Regions from separate parts of the Halomonas sp. 18071143 genome, predicted to be linked through region 2. Evidence: predicted binding sites of a transcription regulator. Region 2 holds the regulator's gene; each other region holds the start of a gene.

The links. Region 2 encodes FNR, which switches genes on or off when oxygen is low (the NO sensors DNR and NnrR bind a similar motif). Its sites were predicted from a motif close to TTGATNTANATCAA; they were not measured.
Region 1: the regulator FNR is predicted to act here: its motif matches at 1,821-1,834, upstream of KVY02_RS09190 (cytochrome-c peroxidase).
Region 3: the regulator FNR is predicted to act here: its motif matches at 991-1,004, upstream of napE (periplasmic nitrate reductase, NapE protein).

The regions. Positions count from the first base shown of each region.
Region 1 covers NZ_CP078120.1:1,971,629-1,976,098, forward strand. Annotated here, with positions in the region: rRNA gene KVY02_RS09185 (16S ribosomal RNA) at 1-1,506, opposite strand, end outside; gene KVY02_RS09190 (cytochrome-c peroxidase) at 1,924-2,907, shown strand; gene KVY02_RS09195 (adenosine deaminase) at 2,948-3,940, opposite strand; gene cydC (thiol reductant ABC exporter subunit CydC) at 3,972-4,470, opposite strand, start outside.
Region 2 covers NZ_CP078120.1:682,142-686,611, forward strand. Annotated here, with positions in the region: gene KVY02_RS03295 (DNA polymerase III subunit epsilon) at 1-223, shown strand, start outside; gene ttcA (tRNA 2-thiocytidine(32) synthetase TtcA) at 327-1,238, shown strand; gene fnr (fumarate/nitrate reduction transcriptional regulator Fnr) at 1,225-1,977, opposite strand; gene hemN (oxygen-independent coproporphyrinogen III oxidase) at 2,038-3,462, opposite strand; gene KVY02_RS03315 (sulfite exporter TauE/SafE family protein) at 3,573-4,271, opposite strand; gene ccoS (cbb3-type cytochrome oxidase assembly protein CcoS) at 4,268-4,470, opposite strand, start outside.
Region 3 covers NZ_CP078120.1:3,738,905-3,743,374, reverse strand. Annotated here, with positions in the region: gene KVY02_RS17580 (DUF72 domain-containing protein) at 56-910, opposite strand; gene napE (periplasmic nitrate reductase, NapE protein) at 1,095-1,277, shown strand; gene napF (ferredoxin-type protein NapF) at 1,366-1,881, shown strand; gene KVY02_RS17565 (chaperone NapD) at 1,874-2,161, shown strand; gene napA (nitrate reductase catalytic subunit NapA) at 2,158-4,470, shown strand, end outside.

The DNA.
Region 1 (4,470 bases), 1.3 Mb from region 2:
CCCTACGGCTACCTTGTTACGACTTCACCCCAGTCATGAACCACACCGTGGTGATCGCCCTCTTGCGTTAGGCTAACCACTTCTGGTGCAGTCCACTCCCATGGTGTGACGGGCGGTGTGTACAAGGCCCGGGAACGTATTCACCGTGGCATTCTGATCCACGATTACTAGCGATTCCGACTTCACGGAGTCGAGTTGCAGACTCCGATCCGGACTGAGATCGGCTTTTCGGGATTGGCTCACTCTCGCGAGTTGGCAACCCTTTGTACCGACCATTGTAGCACGTGTGTAGCCCTACTCGTAAGGGCCATGATGACTTGACGTCGTCCCCACCTTCCTCCGGTTTGTCACCGGCAGTCTCCTTAGAGTTCCCGCCTTTACGCGCTGGCAAATAAGGACAAGGGTTGCGCTCGTTACGGGACTTAACCCAACATTTCACAACACGAGCTGACGACAGCCATGCAGCACCTGTCTCTGCGTTCCCGAAGGCACCAAGTGATCTCTCACAAGTTCGCAGGATGTCAAGAGTAGGTAAGGTTCTTCGCGTTGCATCGAATTAAACCACATGCTCCACCGCTTGTGCGGGCCCCGTCAATTCATTTGAGTTTTAACCTTGCGGCCGTACTCCCCAGGCGGTCGACTTATCGCGTTAACTTCGCCACAAAGTGCGCTAGGCACCCAACGGCTGGTCGACATCGTTTACGGCGTGGACTACCAGGGTATCTAATCCTGTTTGCTACCCACGCTTTCGCACCTCAGTGTCAGTGTCAGTCCAGAAGGCCGCCTTCGCCACTGGTATTCCTCCCGATCTCTACGCATTTCACCGCTACACCGGGAATTCTACCTTCCTCTCCTGCACTCTAGCTTGACAGTTCCGGATGCCGTTCCCAGGTTGAGCCCGGGGCTTTCACAACCGGCTTATCAAGCCACCTACGCGCGCTTTACGCCCAGTAATTCCGATTAACGCTCGCACCCTCCGTATTACCGCGGCTGCTGGCACGGAGTTAGCCGGTGCTTCTTCTGTGAGTGATGTCTTTCCTGATGGGTATTAACCACCAGGCGTTCTTCCTCACTGAAAGTGCTTTACAACCCGAGGGCCTTCTTCACACACGCGGCATGGCTGGATCAGGGTTCCCCCCATTGTCCAATATTCCCCACTGCTGCCTCCCGTAGGAGTTCGGGCCGTGTCTCAGTCCCGATGTGGCTGATCATCCTCTCAGACCAGCTACGGATCGTCGCCTTGGTGAGCCTTTACCTCACCAACCAGCTAATCCGACATAGGCTCATCCGATAGCGGGAGCCGAAGCCCCCTTTCTCCCGTAGGACGTATGCGGTATTAGCCTGGGTTTCCCCAGGTTATCCCCCACTATCGGGCAGATTCCTATGCATTACTCACCCGTCCGCCGCTCGTCAGCGGGTAGCAAGCTACCCCTGTTACCGCTCGACTTGCATGTGTTAGGCCTGCCGCCAGCGTTCAATCTGAGCCATGATCAAACTCTTCAGTTTAAGATCAATGCGATCCTTACTCGCCATCTCAGGACTAGCCGAAGACAACAAAAGCGGATCAAACTTGGCTCAAGGTTCAAACGAATTCACTGCGATACTCCGAAGAGTATCTTCGTGTTCGCCTGCCTTGATATTAGGTGATGATTCACCCTCATCGGCAAGCGCCCACATGAATTACCTGATCAAATTGTTAAAGAGCCTTCGTTCGGCGTTGCCGTTCGATGTGGGGCATATTCTACCCAATTCCTTTTGATCGTCAAGCTTTTTTCTCGTTCAGCTTTCAAACAATCCATTAATCACCAATGGCCGGAAAGTTGACCTGAGGCAAGCCCTGCCCTTCCCCGCTTTTTTAGACTTGTTGGAGCACCGCTGAAAAGAACGGTGCGCACCAGACCGGTCAAATAGGAGGGGGAAACCATGACGACATCACGTATTGCCATCGGGCTTGCGAGCGTCGCACTCTTAAGCACGACGTCACTGTGGGCAGATGACGAACTCGGTAGCTACCGCGACAGGTTCGAACCGCTGCCCCACTTACCACCGTTACCTGCCCACAATTCGCAAACCGATGAAAAGGTAATGCTGGGCAACATGCTGTTTTTCGAGCCCAGGATCTCCGCCAGTGGAGTCATCAGCTGTGCCACTTGCCATAACCCGGCGCTCGGCTGGTCGGACCGCATCCCCAGAGCTGTGGGCCATAACGGTCAGGTTGGCGAACGCAACACACCCACCGTACTCAACAGTGGTTTCCTGGGATCGCAGTTCTGGGATGGACGGGAGCCGGATTTGGAAGGCCAAGCACTGGGGCCTATCGAAGCCGATGTCGAGATGGCCATGCAGCTGGAACACGCCCTGGACAGGCTGGCAGAGTTCGAGCTCTACCAGGAGCGCTTCACGGAAGCGTACCCCGACCAGGATGACCCCATCAATGCCGAGAACCTGGCCAAGGCACTGGCCGCCTTCCAGAGAACGCTCAACACACCCAACTCACCTTTTGATCGGTATTTACGCGGTGATATGGACGCCATCAGCGATCAGGCAAAAGAGGGCATGGTGGCTTTCGTGGATAATGGCTGCATCGCCTGCCATCGCGGCGCCAACTTTACCGACAGCCAGTTCCACGCCATTCAGGTGCCGGGGTCGAAAGATTTGGGTCGCTACGTGGTGACCGGCGAGGAAAGAGACAAGTACCGCTTCCGCACCCCCACCTTGCGCAATGTCGGCGTCACTTACCCGTACATGAACAATGGCGCCACCGAAACGCTCGAAGAAGCCGTGGCCATTATGGGCCAGGAAATGCTGGGACGTGAGTTTGACGAACCCACCATTGATAACATCACGGCATTTCTGCACTCCCTGACAGGTGAAATGCCCGATTTCGAGGTGCCCGCTCTACCCTGATGCACTATGCCGCCGCCCATAGGGGCGGCGGCAGGCTATATCAGGCTGCCTCCAGGCGCTTCAGCAGTTCGGCGCGTCGCGCGTCGCTGACGAAGGCTTCTTCCATGGCATTGCGGTTCAGCCATTTGAAGGTATCTTCTCCCCAGCCAAAGGCATCGGCACAGGCGATATGATTTTCGAGCAGCCCACCACCAAAATAAGCAGGATCGTCAGAGCTTATAGTGACCTTCAGCCCCGCTTCCAACAACGCCGGTAGCGGATGCTGATCCAATTGATCGACCACTTTCAGGCTGACATTGGAGAGCGGGCACACGGTCAGTACCGTTTGAGACTCCTTGAGGCGCTGCACGACGTCTTCGCTTTCGAGACAGCGCACGCCGTGGTCGATGCGCTGAACGTCCAACAGGTCCAGGGCTTGCGTAATGTAAGCGGCAGGCCCCTCCTCGCCCGCATGGGCCACACGCACCAGCCCAAGCTCTTTGGCGCGCGCAAACAGAGCCTGAAACTTCTCGGGCGGGTTGTCACGCTCGGCGCTGTCCAAGCCAATGGCATCCAGCATTTTCCAGTAGGGTGCCGCCTGCTCGAGAACGTGAAGTGCCTCGTCGGCTGGCCGATCTCTCAGGAAGGCCATGATCATGCCTACTGAAAGATCCAGCTGGCTCTCGGCTTCCTGTTTGGCCCTGAGCAGTCCCGCCATGACCACCTCCAAAGGTACACCACGCTGCAGATGCGCCTGGGGATCGAAGTGCATATCGATATGCAGCACGCCTTCCGAACGGGCACGCTTGAAATAATCCATGGCCAGGTCATAGAAGTCCTGTTCGCTGCGCAAGACGTTCATGCCCTGGTAATACAGATTCAGAAACCCTTGCAAATCCTTGAAATCATACGCTGCCTTGGCCTCTTCGACCGTGGCATAGGGGAGTTCGATGCCGTTACGTTCCGCTAGTTGGAACATCAGTTCCGGCTCGAGAGAACCTTCAATATGCAAGTGAAGCTCAGCCTTGGGAAGGTGTCGTAAAAAGTCGTTCATGGTCGCCGCCTACTTGCCGATTCGGTGAATATCAAAATGAAGTATCGTGAATTAACTTACCACCATCAAGCCGCCATTGATGAGCCAATCCAGGCACCAGGGCCGCATCATCCACTTGATGAACAAAGAAAATCGCCGTACGGCCTACCAACCATGCGTCCAGCGAGGCCGCCACGTGCCGGGCGGTTGCCGCATCCACTCCCGCGAAGGGCTCATCAAGCAATACCACCGAGGGCGAGCGTAAGAACAGCCTCGCCAACGCCACTCTGCGCGCCTGCCCGCCTGAAAGCTGCTGCCCTCTTTCTCCCACCTGAGTCGCCAACTGACGAGGCTGGCGTTTCGCCCAGTCCGAGAGAGCGACCTGGGCAAGCACCTGCCAAAGCTCTTCGTCTGTCGCGTCAGGCTTGGCGATCCGCAGGTTATCGGCCAGCGAGCCATCGAACAGGTCTATTTGCTGGGGCAAGTACCCCATATGTGCTGCGCTACTTTCGAGGGTAATGACAGAGGGTGCATGCTCGGCCACCCACACA
Region 2 (4,470 bases):
AGCCACGCTGGGGTTTGGGCTACCCAATGCTCAGGTCGATCTGGCCAGGCTGCACGCTCGTCAGCTACGCCGCTTGCATCCCCAGGCAGAGGTCGGCCCGAGCATCAACGAAGCGCTGTCATGCTGGTCTCTGCCGCTGGCCTGGCCCTCGGTACAAAGCGAGGCCACGGCGGCGGCGCTGCTCTATCAGCGCTTGCAGAGTGAACGCCTTTTCACGGTGTGAGCCGACGCGCTGGCCAGAGGTCGACGATGGGTTTGTATTGGGTCGCGCCTGCGAGTCTTGTAGAATAGCCGCTGCTCCTTCACCCATCGGCAGTACAACGACCATGTTATCACCTGACTTTTTCGACCCCTCCTCGGCGACGCGTGCCACCAATGCGGCGTCTGAACAGCAGCCTGAACTTCAGGATGCCAAACAGAAGCGCGAATTCAACAAGTTGCAGAAGCGTCTTCGTCGTGAAGTGGGCAACGCCATCATCGATTACAACATGATCGATGAGGGTGATCGGGTCATGGTATGCCTGTCGGGTGGCAAGGACAGCTACACCATGCTGGAAATCCTGCGCAATCTGCAGCGCAATGCGCCGGTCAACTTTTCCCTGGTGGCGGTCAACCTCGACCAGAAACAGCCGGGCTTTCCCGAGCACGTGCTGCCCCGTTACCTGGATCAGCTGGGTGTGGAGTACCACATTCTGGAGCGGGATACCTATTCGGTGGTGAAGGAGAAAACCCCGGAAGGCAAGACCACCTGCGCGCTCTGCTCGCGACTGCGTCGCGGGTCGCTCTACGGGTTTGCCGAGGAGATCGGCGCCAACAAGATTGCCCTGGGCCACCACCGGGAAGATATCCTCGAGACGCTGTTTCTCAACATGTTCTTTGGCGGAACCCTGAAGGCCATGCCGCCCAAGCTGCTGTCCGACGACGGCAAGAACATCGTGATCCGCCCCTTGGCCTACTGCAAGGAGGCGGACATTGCCGAATTCTCACGGCTGATGGAGTTTCCGATCATTCCCTGCAACCTGTGCGGGTCGCAGCCCAATATGCAGCGTCAGATCGTCAAGGACATGCTGGCCGAATGGGACAAGAAGCACCCGGGGCGGCTGGAGAGCATGTTCAAGGCCGTCACCAATGTAGCGCCTTCCCAGTTGGCCGACCGGGCGCTGTTCGACTTCGTCGGGCTGGAAGCCAAACAGGCGGCGCTGATGGAAGGGCGCATTCAGGCGTTCAACGTGAGCTGATCGCCTGCTCCTCTTCTTCGGCCAGGGTGATGAGCCGCTGCAGGTCGAGAATATTGACCTCTCGGCCCGAGACGGCCACCACGTTCTGTTGCTGAAAGCGGCTCAGGATACGGCTGACGGTTTCGACGGCCAGCCCCAGGTAGTTCCCCATGTCGGCGCGAGACATGGAGAGCCGGAAGCTGTAGGGCGAGTAGCCGCGTCGCCGGAAGCGATCAGAGAGGGTAATCAGGAAGCTGGCCAGCCGCTGGTCGGCGGTCTTGCGCGATAGCAGGCGCATCATGCGCCGATCATCACGCAGCTCTTTGCTCATGCTGCGGTAAAGCTGGCCGCGCAGCTCCGGGAGCTCTTCCGATAGTGTGTCCAGGCGGTCGAAAGGAATCTCGCACACCGTGGTGGTTTCCAGGGCGATCACGCTGCCGGGATACTGCTCTTCATCGATACCATCCAACCCCACCAGCTCGCTGGGCAGATAGAAGTTGGTCAACTGATCGTTGCCGTTGCCTTCGCTGGTCACCTGTTTCAGGCTGCCGGAACGTACCGCATAGACGCTGGTGAACGCATCGCCCTGGCGAAACAGCGGTTCGCCCTTCTTGAGCGGTGCGCGGCGGCGGATGATGGCGTCGAACTGGCTCATATCCTCCAGCTCCAGGGCGAGCGGTAGGCACAGCGAGCTGAGGCTGCAGGTCTGGCAGCGCGCCTCTTGCAGCAGTGAACGTCGTTGGCTGGCAGGATATGGCATGTTGTTCTCCCTTTTCATTAGCCATCATAGGGTCAGGGGGTGGATGTCTCAAGGTGCCGTTTATACGATCTTCGAGTAACGCTGGGAGGGTTGCCCCGGCAGGCGCGCATCGAACGCCATGGCCAAGTGGCGAATCAGCAGCCGCCCGGTCGGCGTCGCCCGCAGGCGGTTCCCTTCGCGCTGCAGCAGGCCATCCCGCTCGGCGGGCTGCAGGCGCTCCAGCGTGCTGGCGAAGTAGGCAGGCGCGTCGATGTGCCAACGTTGGCCAACGCTGGCCAGGTCAATTTCCATATCGCACATCAGGCGCTCGATGACGTCTCTCCGCATTAGGTCGTCCTTATTTAAACGTACTCCTTTGACGGTTGCCAGCCGACCTTCATCCAATGCCGCTTCATACGCGGCCAGCTGGGTGGGGTTCTGGGCATACAGATCATCGATACGGGAAATGGCCGAAACGCCCAAGCCAATCAGGTCGCACTGGGCGTGGCTGGAGTAGCCCTGGAAGTTACGCTGCAGAGTGCCTTGGCGCTGGGCCTGGGCGAGGCTGTCGTCCGGGCGGGCAAAGTGGTCCATGCCGATATGCACATAGCCTGCCTGAGTGAGCATCTCGATGGTGGTGCGCAGGATCGCCAGCTTCTCGTCGGCGCTGGGCAGGTCTGTCTCGCTGATGCGCCGCTGGGGGGCAAAGCGGCTGGGCATGTGGGCGTAATTGAACACCGACAAGCGGGCCGGGTTGAGGTCGATGACCTGGCCAAGCGTGTCGGCAAAGCTCTGCTCGGTCTGAAACGGTAGCCCGTAAATCAGATCCAGATTGAGGGAGCGAAAGCCCAGCCGATGTGCTTCGTCCATCAGGGTTTCGGTCATGACCTTGGGCTGCACGCGGTTGATGGCCGCCTGTACCCTAGGGTTCAGGTCCTGGACGCCCAGGCTGAGGCGATTGAAACCCAGCGACTGCAGGTGGCGCAGGGTAAAGACATCTGCTTCACGGGGGTCGATCTCGATGGCGTAATCGCGGTCAGGAGCGTTGGAGAGCCCAAACCTCGCGTCCAACCTGTCTACCAGGTCGCTCATTTGCGCCAGGGTCAGGAACGTTGGGGTGCCACCGCCCCAGTGCAGCTGCTGCACGGGCCGCCGAGTATCCAGATGGCGCGAGGTCAGCACCATTTCACGATCGAGGCGCGATAGGTAGGGTTCGGCCAGCTGGGTGTTCTTGGTGGCGATCTTGTTGCAGGCGCAGTAAAAGCAGATCTTGCGGCAAAAGGGCACGTGCACGTACAGGGAGAGCGGCCGTTGGCTGGCATTGCTGCGCGCCAGGGCTTCAGTGACGTCGTCGGCACCGATGTCTGCGTCAAAGGAGAGTGCCGTAGGGTAGGACGTATAGCGTGGGCCGCTGGTGTCGTAACGGCGCAGCAGGGCCTCGTCCCAGGCAGGGGTCTCGGCCGCTGCGAGGTGAGGAGGTACGGTGGCAGCAGAGGCAAGGGGCATGAAGAGACGCTCCGTGGTAACAGGGCAAAGTAGCCAGGTGGTGGGCCACCGGCCGACATATGCCTGCATGCTAAGGCATCGAAGCGGGCAAAGCGTTGAGCTATATCAAGCTATGGGTGGAGGGCCGTCGGCAGCAGCGACCACAGTTGCCACAGGGCAAAGCCGATGATGGTCAAGGCGGCCACGGTACGCGTGGCGGGGTGGCGAATGAGCTGGCCCATCTGGCGAGCCGCCAGGCCGGTGGCCAGCAGGGCTGGCAGGGTGCCCAGTCCGAAGGCACCCATCAGCAACGCGCCCTGCTGCGGGTCGGCCGTGGCCAGACTCCAGGCCAGCATGGAGTACACCAGCCCACAGGGTAGCCAGCCCCAGATTGCACCCAGGGCAAAAGCCTGGGGCAGGTGCACGACAGGCATCAACCGTCGGCCCAGGGGTTCGAGATAGCGCCACAGGTAGCGTCCGGCGGCCTCGACCCGGAGCAGACCTTTCCACCAGTTGGCGATGTACAGCGCCATCAGAATCAGCATGACCGCCGCCACCACCTGCAGGCTCACTCCGGCGGCCGGGGAGAGCGAGACCAGTGTGCCCAGCGCAGCCACTAGCGCTCCGGCCACCATGTAGCTGAGAATACGCCCCAGGTTGTAGCTCATCAGCAGCCCGCCCAGGCGAGCAGGGTGGCGCATGCTGGGCGGCACGGCGAAGGTGAGGGCGCTCATGATGCCACCGCACATGCCGATGCAGTGCGCCCCGCCCATGAGGCCAAATACCCAGGCCGCCAGCAGCGGCGGCAGGTCCAGCCCGGTCGGGTTCATGGCGGGGGCTCTTGGTCGCGAGGCGGCCTGGCCCTGTTTTTTCGCTCGGCGCGCTGTTCAGGCGTCAGGTCGTTTTCGTCGTCATCGAACAGGATGCGGTGGGCAGGGCCTTCCAGGTCTTCGAACTGGTCGTGCTTCACCGCCCAGAAGAAGGCCCAGACCGCGAGGCCGAGCAGGATCAGCGATAGCGGAATCAACA
Region 3 (4,470 bases), 810 kb from region 2:
CGCAATTTATCCGATCAAGGGTAGGCTTGCCAGTGAGCCAGCCTAAAAAGGCGGCTTAAAACAGCTGGCTCTGCTTTTCATCGGCGAAAGGTGCCAAGTCCGCCAAAGCAGCCCTGGCCTGCACCAGGCGATAGAGGTGGCGAGCCATTTGGGGAGACTCACGGTTGTCTGCGGTATGCACAAATAAAAAAGGGGTTTTCCCCTGTTTTATCCACAGGCTGAGCTGCTCTATCCAGGGCGTGAAGTAGCGTGTGTTGATCGCTTTGTCAATATGTCCAATGAAGCGAATGATGGGCTGCTGACCAGTGGAAAGCACGTGTAGCGGGAGTTTCGGCTTCTCCTGCTGGGCGTGGGCCAGTCCAGCGTGCCCCTCGTGCGGCGTAGAGAATACCGGGCGCACATCCAGCATGACTCGGTTGACCGAATAAGTTATCAACAGGCGGTTCAAGGCCCTCTCTGCGTCACCCTTGTGGAAAAAAACAGGGTGGCGAACCTCTACCGCACAGGGCAAATGCGCTGGCCACTGGGCGAGCAGGGCTTCCAACCGGGGGAGCTCGGCGGGGCCAAAATCTCTGGGTAGCTGCACCATGGTAGGGCCTAGCCGGTCGTGCAGGGGCGTCAGCGCGTCCAGAAACGCCCAGGCATCCCCAGGCTGGGTCAGGCGCTGGTCGTGGGTAATGTGGCCTGGCAGCTTGAAGCAGAAGCGAAAATGCGGCGGCGCCTGGCGCGCCCAGGCGTCGATGACCTCCGATTTGGGCGTGCCACTGTAAAACGTCGTGTTGCCCTCGACGCTGGAAAACACCGCCGCATAGTCGCTGAGCAGCTCGGTTTTGGCCTGGCGAGGATAGAGGCTGCCTTGCCAATCCTGATTGGCCCACATGGGCAGGCCAACATAAAGCGGAAGCGTCATGAGGGGTGAATCTGCATAAGGAAGGCCTTCGTGGGTATTAAGTCCTAGTACCAAACGATATAGTGACGAACTTGGAAAAATTGATCTAGATCAAGTGACAAATCAGGGCTTAGTTGCTACGCTCTAAATATAACTATTTTAATACACATCTACAGCGGTGTGTTCTTCCCCTGTGGAGTTATCTATGTCAAAAAAATCTCATCCAATAATAGAAGAGGAAGCGCCCCTCAAGCGTCAAGAACGAGGGCTTTTTCTGTTTATTGTCGTGTTGCTCTTTCCCATTTTGGCCGTAGCGGTGGTGGGGGGCTATGGCTTTTTGGTGTGGATGTATCAAATGTTTGCAGGCCCCCCTGGCCCGCCGCTATAGCAGTGTCACAAGCTTCTATCTGATCACTTTAAAGGTGTTAACCGCTGCTAAATAAAGTGGTTAACATTCTTTTAACGCAGGAATGCTCATGACGCGCACGGATAACAATAATAATCGGCGCAATCTTTTTCGCCGCTTGTCAGGGCGTGATGATGTGCGTCGGCCGCCCTGGAGCAGAGCTTCCTTTCTCGACCTGTGCACCGGCTGCAACGCCTGTATTGATGCGTGCCCGGAAGGCATTTTGAGCCGCGGTGGCGGTGGCTACCCTGAACTTAGCTTTGCCCAAGAGGGCTGCTCGCTGTGTGGTGATTGCGCCACGGTATGCGAGCTACAGGCGATACAGCCAGCCGATAGCATTAGCGAAGCCTTTCCTTGGCACGCCGAAGTGCAGCCGCACTGCTTGGCACTGGCCGGCATTCATTGCCAAAGCTGCCAGGACGCCTGTGAATGGAGCGCAATCCGCTTTCCGCTGAAACCCGGTGGCCGGCCGCCGCAACCCGATATTCATCTAGAAAGCTGCACCGGCTGCGGTGCCTGCTACTCCGCCTGCCCTAATCAGGCGATTTCACTATTAACAAAAGAAAAAGATACCGCTTATGTCTGATCAACTGCTGCACATTATTAGCTTTATCGTTCATGTGCGGCCCGACGCGCTGACACAGACGACGGCGTGGATTACCCAAAATACCGTTGGGGAAGTAAGGGGCGAAGACGCGGCCGGAAAGCTTGTGGTGGTCGCTGAACATACCGACGAACAACAGCTATTGGCTTTAATGGATCACGTACGCGAGCAGCCTGGCGTTATTGACGCTGCGTTTGTTTATCACGAAGTTGTCGATGCCCAGGCTGCAGATGAGCCGCACGTACAGGAGGGGGAACAATGAAACTAACACGCCGAGAATTTGTAAAGGCGAATGCCGCGGCGGTGGCTGCTGCCACGGCAGGGATGTCGATTCCCGCAGGTGCCAGCAATCTCATTACCCATGCGGATATGAACCGCCTGCAGTGGGATAAAGCCCCGTGCCGCTTTTGCGGCACCGGCTGCAGCGTCATGGTAGGCACCTATGAAGGCCAAATCGTGGCGACCCACGGCGACAACCAGTCCGAAGTTAACCGGGGACTTAACTGCGTTAAAGGCTACTTTCTTTCCAAAATTCTTTACGGAGAGGATCGCTTAACCCAGCCGCTGCTGCGTAAGCGAAACGGCCAATACGCGAAAGATGGCGATTTCGAGCCGGTCTCCTGGGATGAAGCGCTCGACCTTATGGCGGAAAAAATCACCAGCGCCATTCGTGAACATGGCCCAGAGAGCGTCGCGCTGTTTGGCTCTGGCCAGTGGACGATCTGGGAAGGCTACGCGGCCAGCAAGCTATTTAAAGCCGGGCTGCGCTCGAACAATATCGACCCCAACGCCCGCCACTGTATGGCCTCAGCGGTGTATGGTTTTATGCGCACTTTCGGCTCGGATGAGCCCATGGGCGTGTATGACGATATCGAACACGCGGATGCCTTTGTGCTGTGGGGCTCTAACATGGCCGAAATGCACCCGGTGCTCTGGACCCGCGTTACCGACCGGCGGCTTTCCTTCCCAGACACAAAGGTCGCCGTGCTGTCGACCTTCGAGCATCGCAGCTTTGAGTTGGCCGATATACCCATGGTCATGTCGCCTCATGCGGATATCGTGATCCTTAACTACATCGCCAACCATATTATTCAGACCGGCCGGGTAAACCAGTCATTTGTTGATAAGCATGTCAACTTTGCCCGGGGTGCTGATGACATCGGCTACGGCCTGCGCGACGAGCACCCGCTGCAACAGGCAGCGGAGAACGCCGATGATGCCAACAGCTGGACGGACATGAGCTTTGAAGCGTTCGCGGACTATGTCGCGCCCTACACCTTAGAGCGGGCAGCGCGGGAATCCGGCGTCTCTGAAAACCATCTTGAGGCGCTGGCAGAACTGTATGCCGACCCCGATAAAAAGGTGATGACCTTCTGGACCATGGGGGTTAATCAGCATACCCGCGGGGTGTGGGTTAATAACCTGATTTATAACCTCCACCTGCTGACCGGCAAAATTTCCGAGCCGGGTAACAGTCCTTTCTCGCTCACCGGGCAGCCTTCTGCCTGCGGCACGGCGCGGGAAGTGGGTACCTTCGCCCACCGCCTGCCCGCCGACCGCGTGGTTACTAATCCTGACCATCGCCGCGATGCGGAGAAAATCTGGAAGCTGCCCGAAGGCACCATTCCTTCATGGGTGGGCTTTGATGCAGTGGCCCAAAGCCGCCGCCTTAAAGACGGTGACATCAAGGTTTACTGGACCCAGGTGACGAATAATATGCAGGCGGGTGCCAACGTCATGCAGGAAATTCTGCCCGGCTGGCGTAACCCTGAAGCCTTTGTGGTGGTCTCCGACATCTACCCCACCGTTTCAGCCCAGTCGGCGGATTTGATTTTGCCTGCAGCGTCCTGGGTGGAAAAAGAAGGGGCTTTTGGTAACTCCGAGCGGCGCACCCAGTTTTTCCATCAGCTGGTCAATGCCCCTGGCGAAGCGCGTTCAGACTTATGGCAGACCGTGGCGCTTTCCCAGCGCATCCGCGTGGCTGACGTATGGCCCGAGGAGTTGTTGGCAGCCGCCTCAGAGATGCGCGACAAAACCCTGTTTGATTTACTGTTCGCCAATGGCCAGGTTGACCAGTTCCCCACCTCCGACATGGAAGAGGGCTACGCCAACGCCGAGGCAGACGATTTCGGCTTCTATATCCAAAAAGGGTTGTTTGAAGAGTACGCTCGCTTTGGCCGCGGCAAAGGCAAGGATTTGGATAACTTTGATGCGTACCACGCCAGCCGTGGCAAGCGCTGGCCGGTGGTGGGTGGCCAGGAAACCCTATGGCGCTACCGAGAGGGGCTTGACCCCTATGTAGAACCAGGCAGCGGCTGGCAGTTCTACGGTAAGCCCGACAATCGCGCGTTAATTTTCGCCGTACCGGCCGAGCCACCCCCCGAGGCACCTGACGCCGACTTCCCTTATTGGCTCTGCACCGGGCGCGTGTTGGAGCATTGGCACACCGGCTCCATGACCCGCCGCGTGCCAGAGCTGCACCGGGCAGTGCCTGCCGCGCTGTTGTATATGCACCCAGAAGATGCCCGAGCCGAAGGGTTCCGGCGGGGAAGCGAGGTTAAAGTGGCCAGC